3 regions of the Clostridium intestinale genome follow, and region 1 is predicted to be linked to each of the others. Evidence: riboswitches for the same ligand, from Rfam matches in the RefSeq annotation. Region 1 holds a riboswitch; each other region holds the start of a gene.
What was found. Region 1 has a riboswitch for S-adenosylmethionine ahead of P8F83_RS13350 (methionine ABC transporter ATP-binding protein). Riboswitches for the same ligand answer to the same signal wherever they lie in the genome.

Region 1 (4,216 bases):
GTCTGCTAATAATTTAAGTGCTCTTGATCCATTTGAAGCATCATTAGGTATAGCTATGTTTGCTCCATCTTTTATGTCAGCAAATTTTGTAACTTTTTTAGAGTATAGACCCATTGGTTCTATATGAATTTTTGCTACCCAAGTTAAGTCTAGTCCTTTTTCCTTATTTGTTTCTTCTAAATACGGTACGTGTTGGAAGAAGTTTGCATCTAATTCTTTTTCTGCTAAAGCAGTGTTTGGAGTAACGTAATCATTAAATTCTATAATCTCAAGTTTGTAACCTTTTGCTTCTACTAATGGTTTAATTTCATTAACTATTTCTTCGTGTGGTACTGGTGTAACACCTATTTTTATAGTTTTATCGTCTTTTTTTCCGCATGCAGTTAAACTAAATGCTAATGCCCCTACTAATAATATTGATAATAATCCTTTTCTTTTCATATTAAGAACCCCCTAATTTTTTATTTTGTTTTCTTTTTATAAATATAATTCCCCAAAGACTGTAATCCTTGAACAAATACAATTAAAATTAATACAGTATAAAACATTACATCTCCTCGGAATCTGTTATATCCATATTGGATTGCTGCAGCTCCAAGTCCACCTCCACCAACAGCTCCTGCCATTGCTGAGTATCCTACTATACTTATTATTGTTAGTGTTATTCCTAAAATTATACTTGGCATGGCCTCTTTTAGCATAACTTTAAATATTATTTGTGAGTTTGTGGCTCCAAATGATTTTGCAGCTTCTATTACTCCCTTATCAACTTCTCTTAAGGAAGATTCTAGTACTCTAGCTACAAAAGGTGCAGCCGCTATAGTTAATGGAACAATTGCCCCCTTGATTCCTATACTAGTTCCTACTATTGATTTTGTAATAGGAACAACTACTACCATCAAAATTATGAATGGTATACTTCTTAAGACATTTACTATTACATCTAAAGTTTTATATATAATACTGTTTGGCTTTAATCCATCTGGTGCAGTAAGAATTAATACTACCGCTGGTATAAATCCTATGAGTACAGCAAAGAATGTTGAAACAAAAACCATTATTAGCGTTTCATTTATAGCTTTAAGTAATATATCATTCCACATCCTATAGCACCTCCCAGATTATATCTTTAGATTTTAGATAATTTATTGCTATATCTTTATATTCTTCTTTGATGTTTATAACAAGACTTCCTAAAACATCATCTCTAAACTTTTCAAGTTTGCCCCACACAATTGAGAAGTCTATATTTAATTCTCTTGCCATTGCAGTTATTATTGAATTCTCACTTAAATCTTTAGGGAAATATAATCTTATATTTACTCCTGTTTCTGGAAGTGTTTCTTCTTCCTCATCACCTAAAAACTTTTTAAGGCTTAAGCCTGGACGTAAGAATAATTCTTCTGCATTTCCTTCTGCTCTAATTACCCCACCTTCAATTAAAGCAACTTTTTCACATATTTCTTTAACAACTTCCATCTGATGTGTTACTACAACTATTGTTATTCCTAGTTCCTTATTTATTTTTAATAGTAAAGATAATATATCTTTTGTCATTTTAGGATCTAGTGCTGAGGTTGCTTCATCACATAAAAGTATCTTTGGTTCCAAAACTAAAGCTCTAGCAATTGCTACTCTTTGCTTTTGACCACCGCTTAAACTTGCTGGCTTACTTTTTTCTTTTTCTGTAAGTCCAACTAAATCTAATAATTTATATACTTTTTCCTTTATATCTTGCTTATTGTAGCCCCATACTTCTAAAGGTAATGCAACATTATCAAAGACTGTCTTTGTTTGTAACAAATTAAATCCTTGAAATATCATCCCCAAATCTTTTCTAAATTCTCTTAATCCTTTAGGAGATAGTTCAGCTACTTCTTGCCCCATAACTTCTAAACTACCTGAATCATAGGTTTCTAGTCCATTTATGCATCTTAGGAGAGTTGATTTTCCTGCTCCTGAATGTCCTATAATCCCATAAATCTCGCCTTCTTGAATTTTAAGGTGTATATCTTTTAATACTTCTGTTCCATGGAAACTTTTGCTTAAGCCTTTTATTTCTATCATTTATTTCCTCCAAATTGTTATACCTAGGTAAAGTGAAAAATATCGCCACGCCGACTTTTAAGCCATCGATTGCAATAAAAAAAGCGCTAGAGAATAAACTCCGCGCGATAATAACAACCCTAGAAATCTATCCTCTCATCTATCAGCTAAAAAATAGCTGCAGGAATTAGCACCATGCATAAATTAAATGGAATTTATGTTGGTTGCTGGGTTTCATAGGGCCAGTCCCTCCACCTCTCACGATAAGAAACAAAAAAGTTTTATTTAGTTTATGTTTATAACTATAATATATAGTAAGGCTATATGCAATAGGTATTTTCTCTTTTTGTAAATTATTTAATATTTTTATATAATTATTAATTTTCTATCACTATTTAAATGTTTACACTTGATAATATTATTGTTTATTTAATAAAATCAGCGCATTCTTATATAGAATACGCTGATTTTATTAAGCTATAACTTGAGAAACTATTATTCCTATTGCAATAAGTACTCCTGCTACAACAATAGCTACCGCTATGTTACCATTTTCTAATTCTTTATCAAAATCTGCTTTTATAACTTTATCAAATAGTATATAACCTATAAGCATTATTGCTATTCCAACTATTCCAAAAAGAAAGCTTAATCCAACGTTAATAAGTATATCCATGAAACCTTCCCCCTTATATATTATAGTTATAATTTTAATATACTATTTATACATATTCTACTATTTTTTATATTAATTATTTGTTACTTCTAAATACTTATTTTATCCTTTAGCTTTTCGAAGGTTGCTTCTCCAACCCTATCTATATTTTTAAGCTCCTCTATATCTTTAAATCCACCATTTTTCTCCCTATATTCAATTATCTTTCCAGCCATAACCTTACCTACTCCTGGAAGAGTGTCTAGTTCAGCTTCAGTTGCAGAATTTAAGTTAATCTTCCCATCTGTTTTAGAAGTACTCTGTCCACCTGTTCCGGATACTGATACACTTTGAGCTTGAACGCTTTTATCATCTATATTCCCAACAACTATACACTCATGGTTTTGAAGTTCTTTTGCAAGGTTAATAGCTGAGGTATCTCCTTTTTCAGTAAGTCCACCAGCTTCTTCGATTAAGTTTTTTATTATAGCTCCTTTTTTCAATGTGTATACTTCTGGATTTTTAACTTCCCCTTTTATTTCTACAACTATGGATTCAGTCTGAGTTACCCTCTCTTGAGTTTTAACCTCTTTATCTTGCGTACTTTCCTCAACAAACATATTTTCAATCTCTTCATTAGTTAAGGGCTTTGGTCTATTTATGTAATAATAAAACCCTCCTATAACTACTAATAGAGTTACAAGTATTCCTATGCCAATAATCTTTTCTTTTCTTCTAATTCTCATAAGACCTCCAACTTTTATACTAGATCTTTCATTTATTTATGATTATTGACATAATTTAAACATAATATAGAAATATGTTTAATAATTTGTTATACTTATTTTTAAATGATATTAACCGACGGGGGATAAAATGAAAAGATTTGTTTATTTTATTGCATTAATGTTTTTTTTCACTATTTTTTTAGGAAATCCTGCAAAAGCCGCTCAAGTTCCTAATGTTGATTCTGAAGGTGCTGTTTTAATGGATGCTGCTACCGGAAAGCTATTGTACTCAAAAAACCCTAATGAATCTTTAGCTCCAGCATCAACTACAAAAGTAATGACTGCTTTAGTTGTTTTAGAAAATGCTGATTTAAATGCAAAAGTAACTATAGGTAAAAATCCTCCAGCAGTTGATGGAACTAGACTCGGATTGATTGAGGGAGAGGTTTTTACTGTAAATGATTTACTTCATGCCATGCTTCTACTTTCAGGTAATGACTGCGCTGTAGCTTTAGCTGAATATGTAGGAGGATCAGTTGAAGGTTTTGCTGAAATGATGAATAAAAAAGCTAAAGAAATAGGAGCTAATAACTCCCATTTTACTAATCCATCTGGTCTTTATGATGAAAATCATAAAACTACCCCTTATGATTTAGCTTTAATTACTAGAGAAGCTGCTAAAACACCTCATTATTTAGAAATTTCGCAAGCTGCTGTTTATGAATTTCCTCCATCTAATATAAATGGTGAGAAAAAATGGGCGGATAACAAAAATAGTCTTATAAGA
Region 2 (4,216 bases), 190 kb from region 1:
TAGTTCTATTAGAAAAAATTTCGGTAGCGCTACTTGAATCAACAATGCCTATAATAGAAGCATTACCTACATCAGGAAGAGTTTTTCCAACACCCTTTCCAGGATGTATAGCATAATCTCTTACATGAATTTCACCTATTGAATTAATATCTCCTAGACAAGCATCTATGCCTATTATTAAAGAATTAGGATGATTTTTATTAATCTCAACTAATTTTTTATCTATATTTAATGCGTGGATAGGTGAAGATAAAGTTCCGTAAATTGGTAAGGGTATTAGAGTTTCTTTTAGTAATGTACCTACTAGTGGTCCAAGAGAATCTCCTATACATTTATCAGTTCCTATACAGACTATTACAGTATTGTCTTTTATATAGTCTCTCAAGAAGTAAGCTATTTCGTAATAGGCCATATTTTCTTTATAATTTACTTTAACTTTATTCAAAAAAACCATCCTTTCTACTTGATGTATAAACGGTACTTTATTATATATGCAAGCAAAAAGAACCTTATTATATATAATAAAAAATTATAATATCAAAAGTATAAAAATGATAAATAATGGCAATAAAGGTTAATAGTAGAGAGGTGATAAAATGAATAAAAAAATTTTAACGATATTAGTTATATTAGCAACAATTATAAGTGTAGTCTTTATCTTATACCCAAGTAATCCTAAAAAAACAACGGAACAAAGCGTACAAGTTAAAAATAATACATCTAAGAAACAAGTTGCAGATAAAGCAAATAATGAAAATAATACTAGTGTAAAAAATGATAAATTAGAAACGGAAAAGAAAGCAGACGACAAAGGTAAGGCTGAAAATAGTGACCCATTAATTAAAGTTGAGGGTAATGAGTATGAAGATTCATATATAGATAATTCTAAAAATAATTATAATAAACCTGATAAAAAAGAAGAAGAGGCTTTGACTGCAAGTATGATTTTTAAGGTTGATAAAAATACAATAGAGAAGAAAATTTCTGTATCTAACAAAGCAAAATTGCTTTATTATGCAAGTAAATTATCTAATTTTGATTATGCACAAATCAAAGATATATTAGATAATGGAGATGAAGTGGATGGAGCTAAAGATATAGTTAAAATATTAAAAAATAGATTAAAAGCAAGTGATTATGAAGAAGTTAAAAAAATTCTCAGCCCTTATATAGATATAGAAAAAATAGAAAATCATATTAGTGTATAGGTTTAAAAGAAAGTTTGAAAAAATCAAATAATAGACTAATAAGGAGAAAAATATAGAAAATAGGAGTTTAAGTGTAATAATATCTGTAAATGAGGTATTTTAAGAGTTGAAACTTATTACTTATCCCCTTATACTAATCATTGTCGGTTCTGTGAAAGAATCAATATAAATCCGCTGGCATGGCTCAACGGTAGAGCAGCTGACTTGTAATCAGCAGGTTGTAGGTTCGATTCCTATTGCCAGCTCCACAAAAACATGGAGGAGTTCCCGAGTGGCCAAAGGGGGCAGACTGTAAATCTGTTACGTTTCGTTTCGATGGTTCGAATCCGTCCTCCTCCACCATTTTTTAAAAATAAGGGCGCATAGCTCAGCTGGGAGAGCACCTGCCTTACAAGCAGGGGGTCACAGGTTCGATCCCTGTTGTGCCCACCAATAGTTATAATATTAAATTATAACCAAGCAAGTTTAATTAATAGGCATTAAAAGTGAATATGTGCTGGCATGGCTCAACGGTAGAGCAGCTGACTTGTAATCAGCAGGTTGTAGGTTCGATTCCTATTGCCAGCTCCATAAAACATGGAGGAGTTCCCGAGTGGCCAAAGGGGGCAGACTGTAAATCTGTTACGTTTCGTTTCGATGGTTCGAATCCGTCCTCCTCCACCATTTTTTAAAAATAAGGGCGCATAGCTCAGCTGGGAGAGCACCTGCCTTACAAGCAGGGGGTCACAGGTTCGATCCCTGTTGTGCCCACCAATAGTTATAATATTAAATTATAACCAAGCAAGTTTAATTAATAGGCATTAAAAGTGAATATGTGCTGGCATGGCTCAACGGTAGAGCAGCTGACTTGTAATCAGCAGGTTGTAGGTTCGATTCCTATTGCCAGCTCCATAAAACATGGAGGAGTTCCCGAGTGGCCAAAGGGGGCAGACTGTAAATCTGTTACGTTTCGTTTCGATGGTTCGAATCCGTCCTCCTCCACCAATAAAAGTAGATTATTCTACTTTTTTATTTTTTTTATTTATTACAAATTTTTATTGAAATATTAATCTAATAATGATATAATTATTCACGAAATGAATAATGATAACTCTTATCAAGAGAGGTGGAGGGATAGGGCCCTACGAAACCCGGCAACCTGTGTTATGCACAAAGGTGCCAATTCCTGCAGTGAAAAATCTGCGAGATAAGAGAGAGAATTAATTTATCAAGTCTCTTCTTATCGGAGGGCTTTATTTTTTTGCAATAATATATCGGAGGGAGAAATAAAATGAAAAGATTATTTACATCTGAATCAGTTACAGAAGGACATCCAGATAAAATCTGTGATCAAATATCAGATTCAGTTTTAGATGCTATATTTGAACAAGATCCAAATGCTAGAGTAGCATGTGAGACAGCAGTTACAACTGGGATGGTAATGGTAATGGGGGAAATATCAACTAAATGTTATGTGGATATTCCTAAGGTGGTTAGACAAACTATTAGAGAAATAGGTTACGATAGAGCAAAATATGGATTTGACTGTGATACTTGTGCAGTATTAACTACTATAGACGAGCAATCATCAGATATAGCTCAAGGAGTAGATGAGGCTTTAGAATCTAGAGAAGGCGAAATGGATAAAATAGATGCAGTTGGAGCTGGAGATCAAGGAATGATGTTTGGTTTTGCAACTAATGAAACTCCAGAATTAATGCCAGCACCTATAGCTATGGCGCATAGACTTTCAAGAAGATTATCTGAAGTAAGAAAAAATGGAACTTTAGAGTATTTAAGACCAGATGGAAAAACTCAAGTTACAGTAGAATATGATGATAATAAAGTAAAAAGAATTGATGCTATAGTAGTGTCAACTCAACATGGACCAGAGGTATCACAAGAACAAATAAAAAGTGATATTTTAGAACATGTAATAAAGGCTGTTATACCAGCTGAATTATTAGATGAAAATACTAAATATTATATAAATCCAACTGGAAGATTTGTTATAGGTGGACCACAAGGAGACGCTGGGTTAACTGGTAGAAAAATAATTGTTGATACCTATGGCGGATACGGTAGACATGGTGGCGGAGCTTTCTCAGGAAAAGATCCAACTAAGGTAGATAGAAGTGCAGCTTATGCAGCTAGATGGGTTGCAAAAAACCTTGTAGCAGCTGGTGTTGCTGATAAATTAGAGATAGAAGTAGCTTATGCTATAGGAGTTGCTAAACCAGTGTCAATAGAAGTAGATACATTTGGGACTGCTAAAATAGGTGATGATAAAATAATCGATATAATAAATAAGGTATTTGATTTAAGACCGGGAGCTATTATAAGAGATTTAGATTTAAGAAGACCTATATATAAGAGGACAGCAGCTTATGGACATTTTGGAAGAACAGATGTAGAACTTCCTTGGGAACAACTAACAAGGGTTGAAGAAATAAAAAAATTAATATAGTATATTAAAAAAAGTGGTTATAAAATGATTGTAAGTTATCATTTTATAAACCACTTTTTCTTCTAATTATTGGAATAAACTATTTTTCCGCCAATTATTGAATATTTAATTTCAATATTATCATCAAATAAAACTAAATCAGCATCATACCCTTCTTTTATTATACCTTTTTTGTCATCAACCTTACAATGTTTTGCAGGATTGTAAGTAGCCATCTTAATAACTTCGTGTAATGGATAGTTAGTATTTTTATATACATTTTTAATAGCATTATCAAGTGTTAAGATAGAACCAGCAAGAGCTCCATTTTCTAACCTTGCAGCACCATTTTTAACTATTACAGGCTGCCCACCCAAAGAATAAGAGCCTTCAGGCATACAACAGGCTTCCATTGCGTCAGATACTAATAAAACCTTATCAGTTGTCTTTATTTTATATGCGGTTCTTAAAGAAGGATAAGATATATGAATTCCATCAGAAATAGTTTCTGTAGTTATATTAGAATCAAAAATAGCTCCAACAGTTCCAGCTTCTCTATGTTGAAATGGAGTCATAGCATTAA
Region 3 (4,216 bases), 1.0 Mb from region 1:
GCTCCTCCTCCTGATGCTTGAGCTAAATGAATCTCTCTACCTGGATGTCCTTCTAGTGATGGATAATATACAGTTTCTACTTCTTCTCTTTTTAGAAGCCAACTAGATAATTTTTCTGCTGTTTGTTGATGAACATCTAATCTTACCTTTAAGGTTTTTAATCCTCTAAGCAAAAGCCAACAATCCTGAGGTCCTAAAATTGCTCCAAAGGAATTCTGTATTGCATATATTCTATTTGCCAAATCTTCTGTCTTAGCTACAGCTAAACCTCCTACTACATCACTATGTCCTCCTATAAATTTAGTTGCACTATGAACTACTATATCAGCTCCTAAGTCTAAAGGTTTTTGAAGATATGGTGACATAAAAGTATTGTCAACTATAACAATTAATTCGTTACTCTTAGCTATTTCTATAGCACCCTTTAAATCTGTTATTTTTAATAATGGATTTGATGGTGTTTCTAAAAATATAGCTTTAGTATTTTCTCTTACAGCCGCTTTTATATTATCTAAATTAGATGCATCAACAAAAGTAAATTCAATATTAAATCTACTAAGAACTTTAGTAGTAATTCTATAAGTTCCGCCATAAACATCTTCGCAAATAATTATATGATCTCCAGCTGAAAATATTGAAAGTACCGATGATGTAGCAGCCATTCCTGATGAAAAAGCAAATCCGCTGCACCCATTCTCTAATTGAGCAATAGTATTTTCTAAAGCCTCTCTTGTAGGATTTCCACTTCTTGAATAATCGTATTTTCCAAAACTATCTATATCTCTTTGATGATAGGTAGATGCTTGATAAATAGGTATACTTAAAGCCCCTGTTTCTTCATCTATTTCATTTCCATTATGAATTAATTTTGTTCCAAATTTCATATTTATCACCCCAATGCTTTCTCTAAATCTTTAATTAAGTCCTCAACATTTTCTATTCCAACAGACAGCCTTAAAAGAGTTTTAGTTATACCTAATTTATTTTTTATTTCCTCTGGAATTTCCGCGTGAGTTTGAGTCTGAGGATATGTAATTAAAGTTTCTACTCCACCTAAGCTCTCCGCAAAGGTTATAACTTCTACACTTTTTAATATTTTTGCTACCTGCTCCTCTTCATAAACATTAAAAGAAATCATGGCTCCAAAACCTGTTGCTTGACTTTTAGATATTTCGTACCCCTTATGATCCTCTAAACCTACATAAAATACCTCTTTTACCTTATGATGATTCTTTAAATAATTAGCTATCTTTATAGCATTTTCCTGACTTTTATCCATTCTTAGATGTAGTGTTTTTATTCCTCTCAATAAAAGCCATGAATCAAATGGTGCTAGTACTGCTCCTGTAGATTTCTGATAAAATCTTATCTTATCATTTATCTCATCACTATTTGTTAATACAAATCCAGCTAAAGCATCATTGTGGCCACCAAGGAATTTTGTTCCACTATGAACTACTATGTCTGCTCCTAGATCTAAAGGCTTTTGATAATAAGGTGTTAAGAATGTATTATCAACAATTACTTTTAAATCTCTTTCTTTAGCTATCTCAACTATTTTTCTTATATCAGTTACCTTCATCATAGGATTTGAAGGTGTCTCTAAAAAGATTGCTTTAGTATTTTCCTTAAGGTTACTTAAAACCTCCTCAATACATGTAGTATCTATAAAATCATGTTCAATTCCATAAGGTTTATATATTTCCTCAAATAACCTGAATGTTCCTCCATATAAATCGTCTGAAACTAAAATGTGATCCCCACTTTTAAAAAGATTTATAATAGCTGTTATCCCCGCTACTCCAGTAGAAAAAGCTATGCCCCACTTTCCACCTTCTAACTTTGCTACTGTTCCCTCAACTTCTTCTCTAGTTGGATTTTGAAGTCTTGAATAATCATACCCCGTACTCTCATTTAAACCATTATGCTTAAATGTAGCTGTTTGATATATAGGAAAACTCAAAGCGCCTGTTAATGGATCTACTCCTTTTTTCCCATGAACCGCTATCGTCTCAAAGGATAAACATTTATCTTTACACATAATATAACCCCCTTATAAAATAAAAAATGCCAGAGATAAACTCTGGCATACAAATATGCTTATTACAGAAATCTACCCTCATCTACCAGTTTAAAAACTGCAGGAATTAGCACCACTACATAAATTGAATGAAATTTATGTTGGTTGCTGGGCTTCATAGGGCCAGTCCCTCCACCTCTCTTGATAAGTTTTTTAATTTATTAGTATTATTGCACTTTTATATTGCTTTGTCAAATTAATTACGCATTAACTCCACAACATTTTTTATATTTCTTTCCACTACCACATGGACATGGATCATTTCTTCCTATTTTATTTTCATTTCTTACTGTCTTAGATTCTTTATATGACTTAGATATTTCTTTTCTCTTTTCTTCTGAGAATATACCTTCCCATTGAGAAAGAGTATAAAGGTATTCAGCTTTTGCATCTAACATATTAAAATATAGTTTTTCTAGATCCATATCAAAAACTAACTCTTGTTCAGCAGTTACTGTTTCTAAATCGTATGGATTATTTAAACTGTCATTTATTCCATCTAAAAATCCCATAACGAATTCATTAGTAGCATTAAATTCTTTTGCTAACTCTTCAATAGTTGATTTTTTTATTTCCTTGTGGTTTGATAAAAGTTTTTTATATATTCTAGTTTCTATATCACTATATTCAGCCCAAAAAGCTTCTTCCCCTTTACTTTTAACATATTCTACAACCATGTCTGTCCATTGTTTATATAGACTCATATTATCTTCTCCTCTTTCTTATATGTATTAATTTATACCAAGCACCTTTAATATAGACAATTTCTCTATTTCTCTAAAGAATACTCTGCTTTATCATTGCAATAATTACATTTTCCTTCTTTTGCTTCGTTCATTATTGGAAAGGTCTCATTAACTACTAAGAATTCATCTAAAGCCTCGTCTATGTGTTCTTTACATGCCAACACTTTATTTTCCATGAGTATCTTCTCCTTACTAGAATTCTATATAATTACTAGGTTTGTGCCTTTCAGCTAAAGAAATAGCAACATCTTTACCTATATAAATATTATTCTCATTTAATATATTAAGTACTGTTTGATATGCTAAATCTGGATGATTATTTGTATTGCTTAAATGTCCTAAATATAGGTTTCTAAGTATTCCGTGATTTATCAGAGTTACTATAGCTTTACCACAGTCATCGTTAGATAAATGTCCTATTTCACTTAGAACTCTTCTCTTTAAAGGATATGGATAAGGTCCAAATTTAAGCATTTCAACATCATGATTACTTTCAAGTAACACTACTTCAGATGATTTTATATTCTCAAGAATTTCATCTGTAAATACTCCAAAATCAGTTGCTACACTTGACTGCTTTCCTTCTGCTTGTATGGTATATCCTACAGGGCCTGCCGCATCATGAGGTATACAAAATGACTTTACTTGCATGTCATTTACCTCCACCACTGTTCTTTTATCCATAATTTTTATATTATGTTCTTTTATTTTTCCTAGAGATGATTCCATTGCGCACCAAGTAGCATCATTTGCATATATAGGTATGTCATATTTCCTAGAAATTATGCCTACCCCCTTAATATGATCTGAATGCTCATGTGTTATAAATATTCCATTTAAATCTCTTGGATTTTGCCCAATCGAAACAATTGCTTCGTCTATCCTCTTTCCTGGAAGACCTGCATCTACTAAAATTTTTGTATTTTTGGTTCCTATAAAAACCGAATTTCCACTACTACCACTATATAATGGGCAAAAAATCATAATATATTTCCCCCAATGTTATTCGACTTCTTTTCTACAAATACTTGCTCCTAAGTCTTTAAATTTATTTTCTATATGAGGATATCCTCTATCTATATGCTCAATATTATGAATTTCAGTGACTCCTTCAGCTACTAATCCAGCTATAACCATTGCAGCTCCAGCTCTTAAATCTGTAGCTTTTACTATAGCTCCTGTCAATCTCTTAACTCCATCTATAATAGCAGTTCTTCCTTCTACTTTAATATCTGCACCCATTTTCTTCAATTCATCTATATGCTTATGTCTGCTTTCCCATATAGTTTCAGTTATTATACTTCTTCCTGAAACAGAACTTAATAAAGTTGACATAGGTTGTTGTATATCTGTAGGGAATCCTGGGTAAGGAGCAGTTTTTATATTAACT

Region 2: another riboswitch for S-adenosylmethionine. It lies ahead of metK (methionine adenosyltransferase); the one in region 1 lies ahead of P8F83_RS13350 (methionine ABC transporter ATP-binding protein).
Region 3: another riboswitch for S-adenosylmethionine. It lies ahead of P8F83_RS18320 (trans-sulfuration enzyme family protein); the one in region 1 lies ahead of P8F83_RS13350 (methionine ABC transporter ATP-binding protein).

The regions. Positions count from the first base shown of each region.
Region 1 covers NZ_CP121166.1:2,584,487-2,588,702, forward strand. Annotated here, with positions in the region: gene P8F83_RS13340 (MetQ/NlpA family ABC transporter substrate-binding protein) at 1-441, opposite strand, end outside; gene P8F83_RS13345 (methionine ABC transporter permease) at 462-1,103, opposite strand; gene P8F83_RS13350 (methionine ABC transporter ATP-binding protein) at 1,105-2,067, opposite strand; SAM riboswitch class I at 2,200-2,316, opposite strand; gene P8F83_RS13355 (DUF350 domain-containing protein) at 2,519-2,722, opposite strand; gene P8F83_RS13360 (ComEA family DNA-binding protein) at 2,812-3,447, opposite strand; gene P8F83_RS13365 (D-alanyl-D-alanine carboxypeptidase family protein) at 3,578-4,216, shown strand, end outside.
Region 2 covers NZ_CP121166.1:2,770,928-2,775,143, reverse strand. Annotated here, with positions in the region: gene yyaC (spore protease YyaC) at 1-445, opposite strand, end outside; gene P8F83_RS14180 (hypothetical protein) at 597-1,208, shown strand; tRNA gene P8F83_RS14175 (tRNA-Thr) at 1,382-1,456, shown strand; tRNA gene P8F83_RS14170 (tRNA-Tyr) at 1,466-1,550, shown strand; tRNA gene P8F83_RS14165 (tRNA-Val) at 1,565-1,640, shown strand; tRNA gene P8F83_RS14160 (tRNA-Thr) at 1,704-1,778, shown strand; tRNA gene P8F83_RS14155 (tRNA-Tyr) at 1,787-1,871, shown strand; tRNA gene P8F83_RS14150 (tRNA-Val) at 1,886-1,961, shown strand; tRNA gene P8F83_RS14145 (tRNA-Thr) at 2,025-2,099, shown strand; tRNA gene P8F83_RS14140 (tRNA-Tyr) at 2,108-2,192, shown strand; SAM riboswitch class I at 2,299-2,401, shown strand; gene metK (methionine adenosyltransferase) at 2,479-3,654, shown strand; gene nagA (N-acetylglucosamine-6-phosphate deacetylase) at 3,717-4,216, opposite strand, start outside.
Region 3 covers NZ_CP121166.1:3,585,876-3,590,091, forward strand. Annotated here, with positions in the region: gene P8F83_RS18315 (trans-sulfuration enzyme family protein) at 1-884, opposite strand, end outside; gene P8F83_RS18320 (trans-sulfuration enzyme family protein) at 890-2,041, opposite strand; SAM riboswitch class I at 2,117-2,231, opposite strand; gene P8F83_RS18325 (SEC-C metal-binding domain-containing protein) at 2,281-2,784, opposite strand; gene P8F83_RS18330 (CxxH/CxxC protein) at 2,850-3,002, opposite strand; gene P8F83_RS18335 (MBL fold metallo-hydrolase) at 3,019-3,810, opposite strand; gene P8F83_RS18340 (UDP-N-acetylglucosamine 1-carboxyvinyltransferase) at 3,829-4,216, opposite strand, start outside.